Regions from separate parts of the Pseudomonas sp. 910_23 genome, predicted to be linked through region 2. Evidence: predicted binding sites of a transcription regulator. Region 2 holds the regulator's gene; each other region holds the start of a gene.
The links. Region 2 encodes FliA, which starts transcription of late flagellar genes. Its sites were predicted from a motif close to CTAAAGTTTNNNNNNNNNNNGCCGNTAA; they were not measured.
Positions count from the first base shown of each region.

Region 1: a site for FliA is predicted at 2,306-2,333, ahead of flgM (flagellar biosynthesis anti-sigma factor FlgM). Genes of this name have one in related genera too.
Region 3: a site for FliA is predicted at 2,240-2,267, ahead of FW800_RS26445 (flagellar protein MotY). Genes of this name have one in related genera too.

Region 1 is NZ_VXCZ01000030.1:47,301-51,476, reverse strand. Features, by position in the region: gene FW800_RS26415 (MFS transporter) at 1-520, shown strand, start outside; gene FW800_RS26410 (flagellar brake protein) at 579-1,328, opposite strand; gene FW800_RS26405 (flagella synthesis protein FlgN) at 1,425-1,895, opposite strand; gene flgM (flagellar biosynthesis anti-sigma factor FlgM) at 1,944-2,267, opposite strand; gene flgA (flagellar basal body P-ring formation chaperone FlgA) at 2,411-3,166, opposite strand; gene FW800_RS26390 (chemotaxis protein CheV) at 3,241-4,173, shown strand.
Region 2 is NZ_VXCZ01000004.1:74,548-78,723, reverse strand. Features, by position in the region: gene flhF (flagellar biosynthesis protein FlhF) at 1-711, shown strand, start outside; gene fleN (flagellar synthesis regulator FleN) at 817-1,650, shown strand; gene fliA (RNA polymerase sigma factor FliA) at 1,647-2,387, shown strand; gene FW800_RS06005 (chemotaxis response regulator CheY) at 2,555-2,929, shown strand; gene FW800_RS06000 (protein phosphatase CheZ) at 2,948-3,736, shown strand; gene FW800_RS05995 (chemotaxis protein CheA) at 3,748-4,176, shown strand, end outside.
Region 3 is NZ_VXCZ01000031.1:1,405-5,580, forward strand. Features, by position in the region: gene FW800_RS26430 (peroxiredoxin) at 1-391, shown strand, start outside; gene rnt (ribonuclease T) at 460-1,131, opposite strand; gene pyrC (dihydroorotase) at 1,128-2,174, opposite strand; gene FW800_RS26445 (flagellar protein MotY) at 2,331-3,239, shown strand; gene FW800_RS26450 (argininosuccinate synthase) at 3,368-4,176, shown strand, end outside.

The DNA.
Region 1 (4,176 bases), on a different contig from region 2:
GCTGGAAGTGCTGTTTGTGGCAGGCTTCTTCTGTTCGCTGGTGCAATTCTGCCTTTACCCATTGGCAGTGGCTTTTTCCAACGATCATGTAGAAGGTGATCGTCGGGTTTCGCTGACGGCCATGTTGTTGGTGACCTACGGCATAGGCGCCAGTATCGGCCCACTGCTGGCGGGCGTAGTGATGAAGTTGTTCGGCAGCCAGATGCTCTACGCGTTTTTCAGTTTGTGTGCGTTGATCCTGGTATGGCGCATCCGCCCCAAAGCAGTGACCAACCTGCACCAGGTCGACGACGCCCCGCTGCATCACGTGGCGATGCCTGACAGCATGTCCAGTTCACCGCTGGTAGCAGCGCTAGACCCACGGGTGGATGAGCAAGTGGTACAGGAGCAGATGCAGGTCACTGTCCCTGACCCGGAACCCGAGCCAGACCCGGTAACTGATGAGCCAGCCAATGAAGAGCCGCAGGAGCCGGTGGACCCGGATGAACATCCCCATGACTTGAGCAGGGCACGCCCCTGAACGAAAAATGGGCAGTTCCTATCAGGAACTGCCCGTTTTTTATTTCAGCGTCCAAACCTTAAAGATCATCGTCCTTGTCGAAGCGCCGAGCCTCGCGCTGCAGCTGGTAGACAAAACGCTCCACCTGGCGCTGCACCAAACCACTCATGTTGTGAAAGCGCACGCCAGCAAAGGTCGTGTTGATCTTGTCTTCGAAGTGCAGGTAGCGCAGTTCGACGGAGGTGGTCATGCTGCCAAAGGGCAGGGCGGCGATAAAGCGGTCATAGACCTGGCCCAACTGCAGGCGCTCGGAGATATCGCCCTCAAAGCGCAATTTGCAGCCGGTGGCGGAAATGTCCAGAAGTTTGCCGCTGATCGGTGCCTTGAGCTTCTCGCCGCCCAGTTCGATATTCACCAATTGCGCAAGTTTCAGCGCGGCGCGAAATGCATTGCGCCGCTGATGGTAAACCACTTCATCAGGCATGCTGCCGCTATAGATACGGTGGCCGTCTTTTTCGCTGATATTCAGCGTGCCATTGCTTTCCCAGGCAACCCGTACACCTTCATGGAAGCCTTCGATACGAAAGGGTTCGCCGTTCTCGAGGTAGCGCTCACCGTCTCGGGGGATCATTTCATCCAGGGCCAGCGTTTTGCTGTCCCGATCAATATCCACCAAATAGCTTTGAAAGCGCTGGCTGCGTTCGTGGAAAGTGATGATCAGCGGATCATGGCTTTCTTGCAGCATCCGTAATGTGCTGGCGACTTCCAGAGGCGTAGTGAGCACCTTCGGTGGCTGCGGTGCATCTTCCGCATTAGGGGCGTTGAACACGGTTCTTCCATCTCCAGACAAAGTACGACTACACGCAAGAACCGGCATTTTGCCAGTATGTAGCGCTCCTTGGATAGGTCGCGCTGTAAACCGGTGTCAGGCTTGGCTGCGGGTACTTGGCTTGACCAGGCGAGAGGTGGAGCCTTGGGCGTTGTACAGGGCCGGAGGCTCACCACCGTGCAGTATGCGCAACTGATTGGCGGTCGTGGCTTGCTGAAGCTGGATTGATTGGCCGTTGAGCAGGTTGGCTTCCTGGCACTGGGCAAGCAATTGATTGAGTTCTTTGCTTTGCGCCAGTAATTGATCACCGACCGAGGAATGGCTGGCCAGTTGTGCCAGGCCTTCGTGATCGGCAGGCAGGCCCAGGCTGATGAGTATCTGGCTGCGCTTCTTGCCGTGTTGTTCGAGCAACACAATCAGCGACTGCTTGCGCGCCAGGATTTCTTCGAGCAAGGGCATGTCCCGGCCGTACAGGGCCAGGGATTCTTCCTTGAGCAGCTCAAGCAACTGGTGCGTGGGCGCCAGATCATCAATGATCAGTTGAAGCAGATGTTCGTCGTGGTGCATGGCTGGCCTTGGGTTTTAAGCGTCCAAAAGCCCTGCGCAGGCTTTTGCCTAGCGCTCGGCTTCGAAGTTAAGCAGCTTACTGGCTACACGGCTGCTGTCGACTTTATAGCTGCCGTCGGCGATGGCCTGTTTCAACTCAGCCACGCGAGCTTTATTGACAACCGGCTGATCACGCAGCGAGTCAGTGACCTTCTGCAACTGTTGAGCCTCATTGCTCAGGTGTACCGATTCCCCGCTCTGGCTGGCGCTGGCCTGCTCTGCCTTGGCGGGCAGGGGCTGGGACTTGGCTTCTACGCTGTCCTTGGCACCGTTGGTGCGCGTATTGCCCGGCAAAGCCTGGGTGCTATTCAAACGACTGAAATCAATGACCATGGTGAAAAAAACCTCTGGGTATTTGGACGCTTGCCATGTTTTCGGCCATACCCGGGCAAACTTTAGGCTCGATTGACAATAAACCTGTACCGCTCGACATCCAATACACAGTGTAGGAAAAGCCGGGCTGTGATTCCAGTGATCTATAAAGCAACTTCGACCTGACCTGGCGCCGTGACCCGCGCCTTGATCACGCGATTGGAGTTGAGGTTCTTGACGCGAATCTGTTCGCTCATGCCGCCGTTGGACAGTGCCTCCCCTGGCATCCTTACGTTCAGCCCGCCACTGCTGGCAGAAATCACCACCTGGTCACCCTTGCGAATCACTTCGGCCTGTTCCAGATGAACCAGTGTGATGACTTGATCGGTGACCATTGGTCGGGTGAGTCTCTGCCCGATAGCCTGATCCACTGAGGTCAGGTAGCCCTGGTTGATCAGGCTGATATCGCGCTCGCGCAGGGCCACATCCTCGTAGCCGATGATGCCGGTGCGTTTCAACGGTCGCGCGACCACTACCACATCGCGGAACAGCTTGACCTGAGCCGGCACGAATACCGTCCAGGGCGAGGCGCCTTCACAGCGAACTTTTACCGTTACGCGTCCGATGGGCTGGGCAGGGCTTTCCAGCGTGGCTGTCAATTCCTTGTCGCACATCGGCATGCGCAAGCGCGGGTCCAACTGGCTGACCTGAATTTCATAACGTCCCGGGGTCTGCGTGGTCGCCAGATAATCTTCTACAGTGAATTCAAGAAAACCCTGGGTGACGCCGATAAGGAGATCAGGCAGGGTGACATTGTCGGCGCGTGCGGTAGCGCCAATGCTCAAGGCAAGCAGCGCCATCACGGTGCTGAACAGCCTGCGGTGGCTAGGGCGTCGGGAAACTGTCGTTTTAATATCCATGTTTAATAAATAGCAAAGCTCGTGCCGTTTAGTGTTGGGTGCGCGTCGTACCCCCAGGATTTAGGAGTCAGGGCATGGCAGGTGTAATGGATTCAGTAAACCAGCGCACACAGCTGGTAGGGCAGAATCGCCTGGAGTTGTTGCTTTTTCGCCTGGATGGCAAGCAGTTGTACGGCATCAACGTATTCAAAGTGCGGGAGGTGCTGCAATGCCCCAAGCTGACGATCATGCCCAAGTCCAGCCCAGTGGTGTGTGGCGTAGCCAACATCCGTGGTGCAACTATTCCCATTCTTGACCTGGCGATGGCCACGGGCTCGGCGGGTTTGCAAGACCGCCAGAACCCCTTTGTGATCATCACCGAGTACAACACCAAGACCCAGGGTTTCCTGGTGCGCTCGGTGGAGCGTATCGTCAATATGAACTGGGAAGAGATCCACCCGCCGCCCAAGGGCACGGGGCGCGATCACTACCTGACGGCGGTGACACGGGTCGATAACCAGTTGGTCGAAATCATCGACGTGGAGAAAATCCTCGCCGAAGTGGCGCCCACTTCGGAAACCATCTCTGTGGGTGTGGTGGATGCCGAGACTGCACACAAGGCGGTGTCTCTGCGCGTATTGACCGTGGACGACTCCTCAGTGGCGCGCAAGCAGGTCACACGCTGCCTGCAGACCGTTGGTGTAGACGTGGTGGCCCTCAATGATGGTCGTCAGGCCTTGGATTACCTGCGCAAGCTGGTGGACGAAGGCAAGAAGCCCGAAGAAGAATTCCTGATGATGATCTCCGACATCGAGATGCCGGAAATGGACGGCTACACGCTCACGGCCGAGATACGCAACGATCCACGCATGCAAAAACTGCATATCATCCTGCATACTTCGTTGTCGGGGGTATTCAACCAGGCAATGGTCAAGAAGGTTGGTGCTGATGACTTTCTGGCCAAATTCCGTCCTGATGACCTCGCATCCCGGGTAGTCGACCGGATCAAGGCAGCAGATCACGGCTAGGGG
Region 2 (4,176 bases):
TTGGCGCGCATGATCGCCACCCCGGAAATCGAACCCCTGGAAGAGGGCGGTGTGATTGCCATGGTCGGCCCCGCCGGCATGGGCAAGACCACTACCCTGGCCAAGCTGGCCGCACGCTACGTACTCAAGTACGGCGCACAGAATATCGCCCTGGTGAGCATGGACAGCTACCGCATCGGCGCCCAGGAGCAGCTCAAGACCCTGGGCCGCATCCTCAATGTGCCGGTGACGCACGTCGACCCGGGCCAGTCCCTGGCCAATGCCCTCGACCCGCTGCTGCGCAAGCGCGTGGTGCTGATCGATACCGCCGGCCTGCAAGCCAGCGACCCGGCCCTGCGTATGCAGCTCGAAAGTCTGGCCGGGCGTGGCATCAAGTCGAAAAACTACCTGGTGCTTGCAACCACCAGCCAGAAACAGGTTCTTACCGCCGCGTACCATAGTTACAAACGCTGCGGTCTGGCCGGCTGCATCCTCACCAAGCTCGACGAAACCGCGAGCCTGGGCGAAGTGTTGAGCCTGGCCATCAGTCATGAATTACCGGTCGCCTACCTGACCGACGGGCCGCGGATCCCTGATGATCTGCATCTGCCGCGCCGTCATCAGTTGGTCAGCCGTGCCGTCAGTGTGCAAATGCAAGAAGAGCCTAGCGAGGAAGCGATGGCCGATATGTTCGCCGACCTTTACCACCACCCGGCAAAACGGGTCGGTTGAGGCAGGATGAACACCGTGAAATGTACCTACATCGATGGTCTGCAAGCGTTTCAAGCGGCCAAGCCATGTAGCCTGCGTCTAAGCAAGACAAGGTAAAGAAATAAAATGGGCAGCATGCATCCCGTACAGGTGATCGCGGTGACCGGCGGCAAAGGTGGCGTCGGCAAAACTAACGTGTCAGTGAATTTGTCCCTGGCCCTGGCAGAGCTTGGCCGTCGCGTCATGCTGCTGGATGCTGATTTGGGCTTGGCGAACGTGGACGTTCTGCTGGGGCTGACACCCAAACATACCCTTGCCGATGTGATCGAGGGCCGCTGTGAGCTGCGCGATGTGCTGCTCCAGGGGCCCGGTGGCATTCGTATTGTGCCGGCTGCCTCGGGCACCCAGAGCATGGTGCACCTGAGCCCCGCGCAACATGCCGGGCTGATCCAGGCCTTCAGTGATATCGGCGACAACCTCGACGTGCTGGTGATCGACACCGCCGCCGGGATCGGCGAATCGGTGGTCAGCTTTGTGCGCGCCGCGCAGGAGGTGCTGCTGGTGGTGTGCGACGAACCCACTTCCATCACCGACGCCTACGCGCTGATCAAACTGCTTAACCGTGACTACGGCATGAACCGCTTTCGCGTGCTGGCCAACATGGCCCAGAGCCCGCAGGAAGGGCGCAACCTGTTCGCCAAGTTGACCAAGGTCACGGATCGCTTCCTCGATGTGGCTTTACAATACGTCGGCGCAGTTCCCTATGACGAGTGTGTGCGCAAGGCCGTGCAAAAGCAGCGTGCGGTCTACGAAGCGTTCCCTCGTTCGAAATGCGCACTGGCGTTCAAGGCCATTGCCCAGAAGGTCGATACCTGGCCGTTGCCCGCCAATCCGCGGGGGCATCTGGAGTTTTTCGTCGAGCGTTTGGTGCATCAGACGAGTGCGGGACCGGTGCTATGACATCCAGCGGCTACAACCTTTACAAAAAGTCGGCACGTGACAGCCAGGGCGAATTGATCGAGCGCTATGCGCCTCTGGTCAAGCGCATTGCCTATCACCTGTTGGCGCGCCTGCCGGCGAGCGTGCAGGTCGAGGACTTGATCCAGGCTGGCATGATCGGCCTGCTTGAAGTGTCGACCAAATACGACGCGAGCAAGGGTGCGAGTTTCGAGACGTATGCGGGTATCCGTATTCGTGGCGCAATGCTCGACGAGGTGCGTAAAGGCGATTGGGCGCCGCGTTCGGTACACCGCAATACCCGCATGGTCAGTGATGCAATTCGTGCAATTGAAGCAAAAACCGGTCGTGACGCTAAAGATCATGAAGTTGCGGCCGAACTCCAATTGAGTCTCGACGATTACTACGGGATTTTGAACGATACCTTGGGCAGCCGCCTGTTCAGTTTCGACGACCTTTTACAGGACGGCGAACACGAAGGGCTGCACGAGGACGGCGCGAGTGCACATCTTGAACCGTCGCGCGATCTGGAAGATGAACGTTTCCAGAAAGCGTTGGCGGACGCGATTGCCAACTTGCCCGAGCGTGAGCGCCTGGTGCTGGCGCTGTACTACGACGAAGAGCTGAACCTCAAGGAAATCGGTGAGGTCCTGGGGGTCAGCGAGTCGCGTGTCAGCCAATTGCATAGCCAGTGCGCAGCCCGCTTGCGGGGGCGATTGGGAGAGTGGCGCGCGCGCTGACAGGCAGTGTGGGGACACTGCAGACGCTACCGCGAAACCGCAGGGTTTTGCGGGTGAGTACCGTGGTGCCCTGGGCAGTCCTTTTTGTGTAACGCCTGTTGATTGAAATGGCGCGTCCAGGTGCTGGGCGCGTTTAAGACTGCTTGGAGGTCGAATTGGACAAGAACATGAAAATCCTCATCGTTGATGACTTCTCAACGATGCGGCGGATCATTAAAAACCTGTTGCGTGACCTTGGGTTCACCAACACGGTCGAGGCGGATGACGGCCTGACGGCGATTCCGATCCTCAACAGCGGGAGCATCGACTTTCTGGTAACCGACTGGAACATGCCGGGTATGACCGGTATCGACCTGCTGCGCCATGTGCGTGCCGATGAAAAACTGCGCAGCCTGCCTGTGCTGATGGTGACCGCCGAAGCCAAGCGTGAACAGATCATCGAAGCCGCCCAAGCCGGGGTCAACGGTTACGTGGTCAAGCCATTCACGGCACTGGCCTTGAAAGAGAAGATCGAGAAAATCTTCGAACGCATCCACGGCTAATGCCATCGCGGGGGAGCTATGGAGCATAACGAAACGTCACAGGGCGACTTTGAGTCGACCCTGAAAAAACATGCTCACCAGTTGGTCGACAGCCTGGAAAAAGGCCAGTTCGCCGATGCGGTGCAGTTGATCCATGAGCTTAACCAGACCCGTGACCGCGGCCTGTACCAGGAAGTGGGCAAGCTCACACGCGAGCTGCACAGTGCAATCGTCAATTTCCAGATTGACCCGCGCATGCCCCAGGCCGAAGAAATTTCCCAGATCACCGATGCCACTGAGCGCCTGTCGTATGTGGTCAGGCTGACCGAGGCCGCTGCCAACCGCACCATGGACCTGGTGGAAAACGCCACGCCTCTGGTCAACGGCATGGCCAGCGAAGCCCAGGCCCTGAGCCTTGACTGGGGCCGCTTCATGCGCCGTGAAGTGGGCGCTGAGGAATTTCGTGAGTTGGCGCGTCGGGTCGACGGTTTCCTGTCGCGCAGCGAGCAAGAGAACCGTACGGTGGCGAGCAACCTCAACGACATTCTGCTGGCCCAGGATTACCAGGACCTCACCGGCCAAGTGATCAAGCGCGTGACCCAGTTGGTCACCGAAGTGGAAAGCAACTTGCTCAAATTGGTGCTGATGGCCGGCCAGGTCGACCGTTTTGCCGGCATCGAACACGACCGCGAAGCGATCCTCTCGGAAAAAGATCCACAAAAACATCTCGCCAAGGGTGAAGGTCCGCAGATTCATGCCGATAAACGTGAAGACGTTATGTCAGGTCAGGATGACGTAGATGACCTGTTATCCAGTTTAGGCTTCTAAGGAGCACACCCATGAGCTTCGGCGCCGATGAAGAAATCCTTCAGGATTTCCTTGTAGAGGCCGGCGAAATTCTAGAGCAACTGTCCGAGCAACTGGTCGAGCTGGAAAGCCGACCGGATGATGCGAACCTGCTCAATGCAATTTTTCGCGGTTTTCACACTGTAAAAGGGGGCGCCGGCTTCCTCCAGCTCCATGAACTGGTGGAGTGCTGCCACATCGCCGAGAACGTGTTCGACATCCTGCGCAAGGGTGAGCGTCACGTTGATTCGGAATTGATGGACGTGATTCTCGAAGCACTGGATGCGGTCAACGGCATGTTCAGCCAGGTGCGTGAACGTGCGCCCATCACGGCGGCTACCCCGGAACTGCTGGCCGCCCTGGCGCGCCTGGCTGAACCGGCTGCTGCTGCGCCGGTTGTGCAAGCGGCGCCTGAGCCGGTG
Region 3 (4,176 bases), on a different contig from region 2:
AGTGGTTGCCGTGTCCATCGACTCCCATTTCACCCACAACGCCTGGCGCAACACCGCCATCAACGACGGCGGCATCGGCAAAGTCAAATACACCATGGCTGCCGACATGAAGCACGACATCGCCAAGGCCTACGACGTTGAGTCTGAAGGCGGCGTCGCTTTCCGTGGCGCGTTCCTGATCGACGACAAGGGCGTCGTGCGTTCGCAGATCATCAACGACCTGCCGCTGGGCCGTAACATGGAAGAGCTGATCCGCCTGGTTGACGCCCTGCAATTCCACGAAGAGCACGGTGAAGTCTGCCCTGCCAACTGGAAAAAAGGCGACAAAGGCATGAACGCTTCGCCAGAAGGCGTTGCCGCTTACCTGACCGAGAACGCCGGCAAGCTGTAAGCCTGCGTCGAGGTACAAAAAAACCGGCCTGAAAAGGCCGGTTTTTTTATGGGAGGGGCGGTGCAGGCTCAGTCGTTGAAGTCTTCCCAGCCACCCATCTGTTTCCAGCGGTTGACGATGCCACAGAACAGGTCGGCGGTCTTTTCGGTATCGTAGCGGGCCGAGTGGGCTTCACGACCATCAAAGTCGATACCCGCTGCCTGGCAGGCTTTGGCCAGTACGGTCTGGCCATACGCCAGGCCTGCAAGGGTGGCAGTGTCGAAGCTTGAGAACGGGTGAAACGGGTTGCGCTTCATGTCCAGGCGCGCCACGGCGGCATTCAGGAAGCCCAAGTCGAAGCTGCTGTTATGGCCGACCAGGATCGCGCGTTTGCAGCCATTGGCCTTCAGCGCCTTGCGCACGCCACGGAAGATATCGGTCAGTGCTGCTTCTTCACTGACGGCCATGCGCAGCGGGTGGTCGAGCTTGATCCCGGTGAACTCCAGGGCCGCGGCTTCGATATTGGCGCCTTCGAACGGCTCGACACGGAAGAAGTGGGTGTGTTCCGGGAACACGAAACCCTGTTCGTCCATGCCGATGGTGGTTGCGGCGATTTCCAGCAGGGCGTCGGTGGCGCAGTTGAAGCCACCAGTTTCTACGTCGATGACAACCGGCAGATAACCGCGAAAACGCTCGGCCATCGGGTGGCGCGAGCCGCCGCCACTGTGCTCTTGTTCGTCATCGTAATGGTCTTCACTCACTTGCTTTCCTCCAGCAGGCGCCAGCGCAGTGTTTCACCGGCGCGCAGCGGGATAACGGTCAGCTCGCCAAACGGCAGGCTGGCGGGGGCGGTCCAATCTTCACGGACCAGGGTAATGCGGTCGGTATTCGTCGGCAGGCCGTAGAAACGCGGACCATTGAGGCTGGCAAAACCTTCGAGTTTGTCCAGGGCATTGCGCTGTTCGAATGCTTCGGCATACAGCTCGATGGCGGCAAACGCCGTGTAGCATCCGGCACAACCGCATGCGGCTTCCTTGGCGTGCTGGGCGTGGGGCGCCGAGTCGGTGCCCAGGAAGAACTTCGGGCTGCCGCTGGTGGCGGCATCCAGCAGTGCCACCTGGTGAGTGTTGCGCTTGAGGATCGGCAGGCAATAGAAGTGCGGCCGAATTCCGCCCACCAACATGTGGTTGCGGTTGTAGAGCAGGTGGTGAGCGGTGATGGTCGCGCCAACGTTAGCCGAAGCTTCGGTGACGAACTGCACGGCATCGGCGGTGGTGATGTGCTCGAACACTACCTTTAAAGTCGGGAACAACTCGACCACACGACGCATGTGTTCGTCGATAAAGATTTTCTCGCGATCGAACACGTCCACATCGCCACGGGTCACTTCCCCATGGATCAGCAACGGCATACCAACTTCGGCCATGGCTTCGATCGCCGGCAGGATCTTGTCGATACTGGTCACGCCGGAATCAGAGTTGGTGGTCGCGCCGGCCGGATAGAGCTTGGCTGCGTGTACGAAACCGCTAGCCTTGGCCTGGCGAATCTCTTCAGGCTGGGTGCGGTCGGTCAGGTAGAGCACCATCAACGGTTCAAAGCGGCTGCCGGCCGGTCGTGCAGCGAGAATACGCTGCCGATAGGCGTCGGCTTCTGCGGCATTGCGCACCGGAGGTACCAGGTTAGGCATGATGATGGCACGGCCAAACGTGCGCGCCACATCGGCCACGGTTTGGGGTAACGCAGCACCATCGCGAAGATGAATATGCCAGTCGTCGGGACGCAGCAGGGTCAGGCGGTCGGACATTGGGGATTCCAGGCGGGTCAATCTGGTGGGAATGCTACCGGAAAAGACTCTTGCAGGCACTCGCTATCAAGTTTTGCCGGATGCGACCGATATCCCCGGGTATGCCTTAACGATGTATGACGCTTTGAAGTGTTGTAGAAACCAGTGGAGCCTCCCGTGCGCCAGCATTATCTAGCCCTGCTCAGTGTGTTCGCCAGCCTGCCCGCTATGGCCCTCACGTTCCAGACACGTCTGGAGAATATTGAGTGGAAGGTAGAGGGCGACCAGTTCGAGTGCCGCCTGACGCAGCCGATCACCGACTTTGGTTCCGGGGAGTTCGTGCGCCGGGCCGGCGAGCAGGCGACGTTTCGCCTGAAAGCCTATAACGGTGCGTTTGGCGCAGGCTCGGCAACCTTGTTGGCCGCCGCTGCGCCCTGGCAGCCGGGCCGAGGCGATATCAACCTCGGGGCGGTACGTGTCGGCAGTGGCGACGTACTGTTCAATAGCTCCCAGGCCCAGGCCGGGCGCCTGTTCACTGGATTGCTTGAGGGGCGCAGCCCGACCGTACGGCATTACGCGCGCGAGGGCGGGTACTCGGAGGTGCGTCTGCTGCCGGTGAGGTTCAGCAAGGCTTACAGCGACTATCAGTCGTGCACTGCCAAGCTGTTGCCCATGAATTACGATCAGGTCAAGCAGACTGAAGTCGGATTCCCCGGTGGCGGCATTGAGCTGGACGCTGCCGCCAAGAAGAAGCTGTCTGTGATTCTTGCGTTCATGAAGGCCGACCCTACCGTCAATCATGTCGAGTTGAACGGCCACTCGGATAACAGTGGCAATCGCCTGACCAATCGCGACGTCTCGCGCCGCCGCGCCCTGGCGGTGATGGATTACTTCAAGGCCAATGGCATTCAGGAATCGCAGATCACCCTGCGTTTCCACGGCGAGAGCTACCCTCTGGCACCCAACACCAGTGCCGCCAACCGCGCCCGCAACCGCCGTGTGAATATCCAGCTTGAGCGGGTCGCTGCCCCCGAGAAACCGGCATCCCAAGCCACGGTACCGAGCAACCCGGCGGCTACCTCGTAGGTGCGACCATCGGTCGCCCACTCGACATAATCTGTCGCTTTATCTTCATTTGCTGTCGCGCCCCTGTAATTTCGCGGTTTTGATCGGTAGAATCGTTGCCTTTCCGTACAACCCCGTGGAGTGATGGCATGGCCGACGTAAACAAGGTCGTTCTCGCGTATTCCGGCGGCCTGGACACTTCGGTGATCCTCAAGTGGCTGCAGGATACTTATAACTGTGAGGTGGTGACCTTCACCGCTGACCTGGGTCAGGGCGAAGAGGTCGAACCTGCACGTGCCAAGGCGCAAGCCATGGGCGTGAAAGAGATCTACATTGACGACCTGCGCGAAGAGTTCGTCCGCGATTTCGTATTCCCGATGTTTCGCGCCAACACTGTCTACGAAGGTGAGTACCTGCTGGGTACCTCCATCGCACGTCCGCTGATCGCCAAACGTCTGATCGAGATCGCCAACGAAACCGGCGCTGATGCCATTTCCCACGGTGCCACTGGCAAGGGCAACGACCAGGTGCGTTTCGAACTGGGTGCCTATGCACTCAAGCCAGGGGTAAAAGTGATCGCCCCTTGGCGTGAATGGGACCTGCTCTCCCGTGAAAAGCTGATGGATTACGCTGAAAAGCACGCGATCCCGATCGAGCGTCATGGCAAGAAGAAGTCGCCGTACTCGATGGACGCCAACCTGCTGCACATCTCCTATGAGGGCGGCGTCCTGGAAGACACCTGGACCGAGCACGAAGAAGACATGTGGAAATGGACCGTCTCCCCGGAGAACGCTCCAGACAAGCCACAGTATCTGGAACTGACTTACCGCAACGGCGACATCGTCGCGTTGGACGGCGTTGAAATGTCTCCGGCCACCGTGCTGGCGACCCTCAACCGTATCGGTGGCCAGCATGGTATCGGCCGTCTCGACATCGTCGAGAACCGCTATGTGGGCAT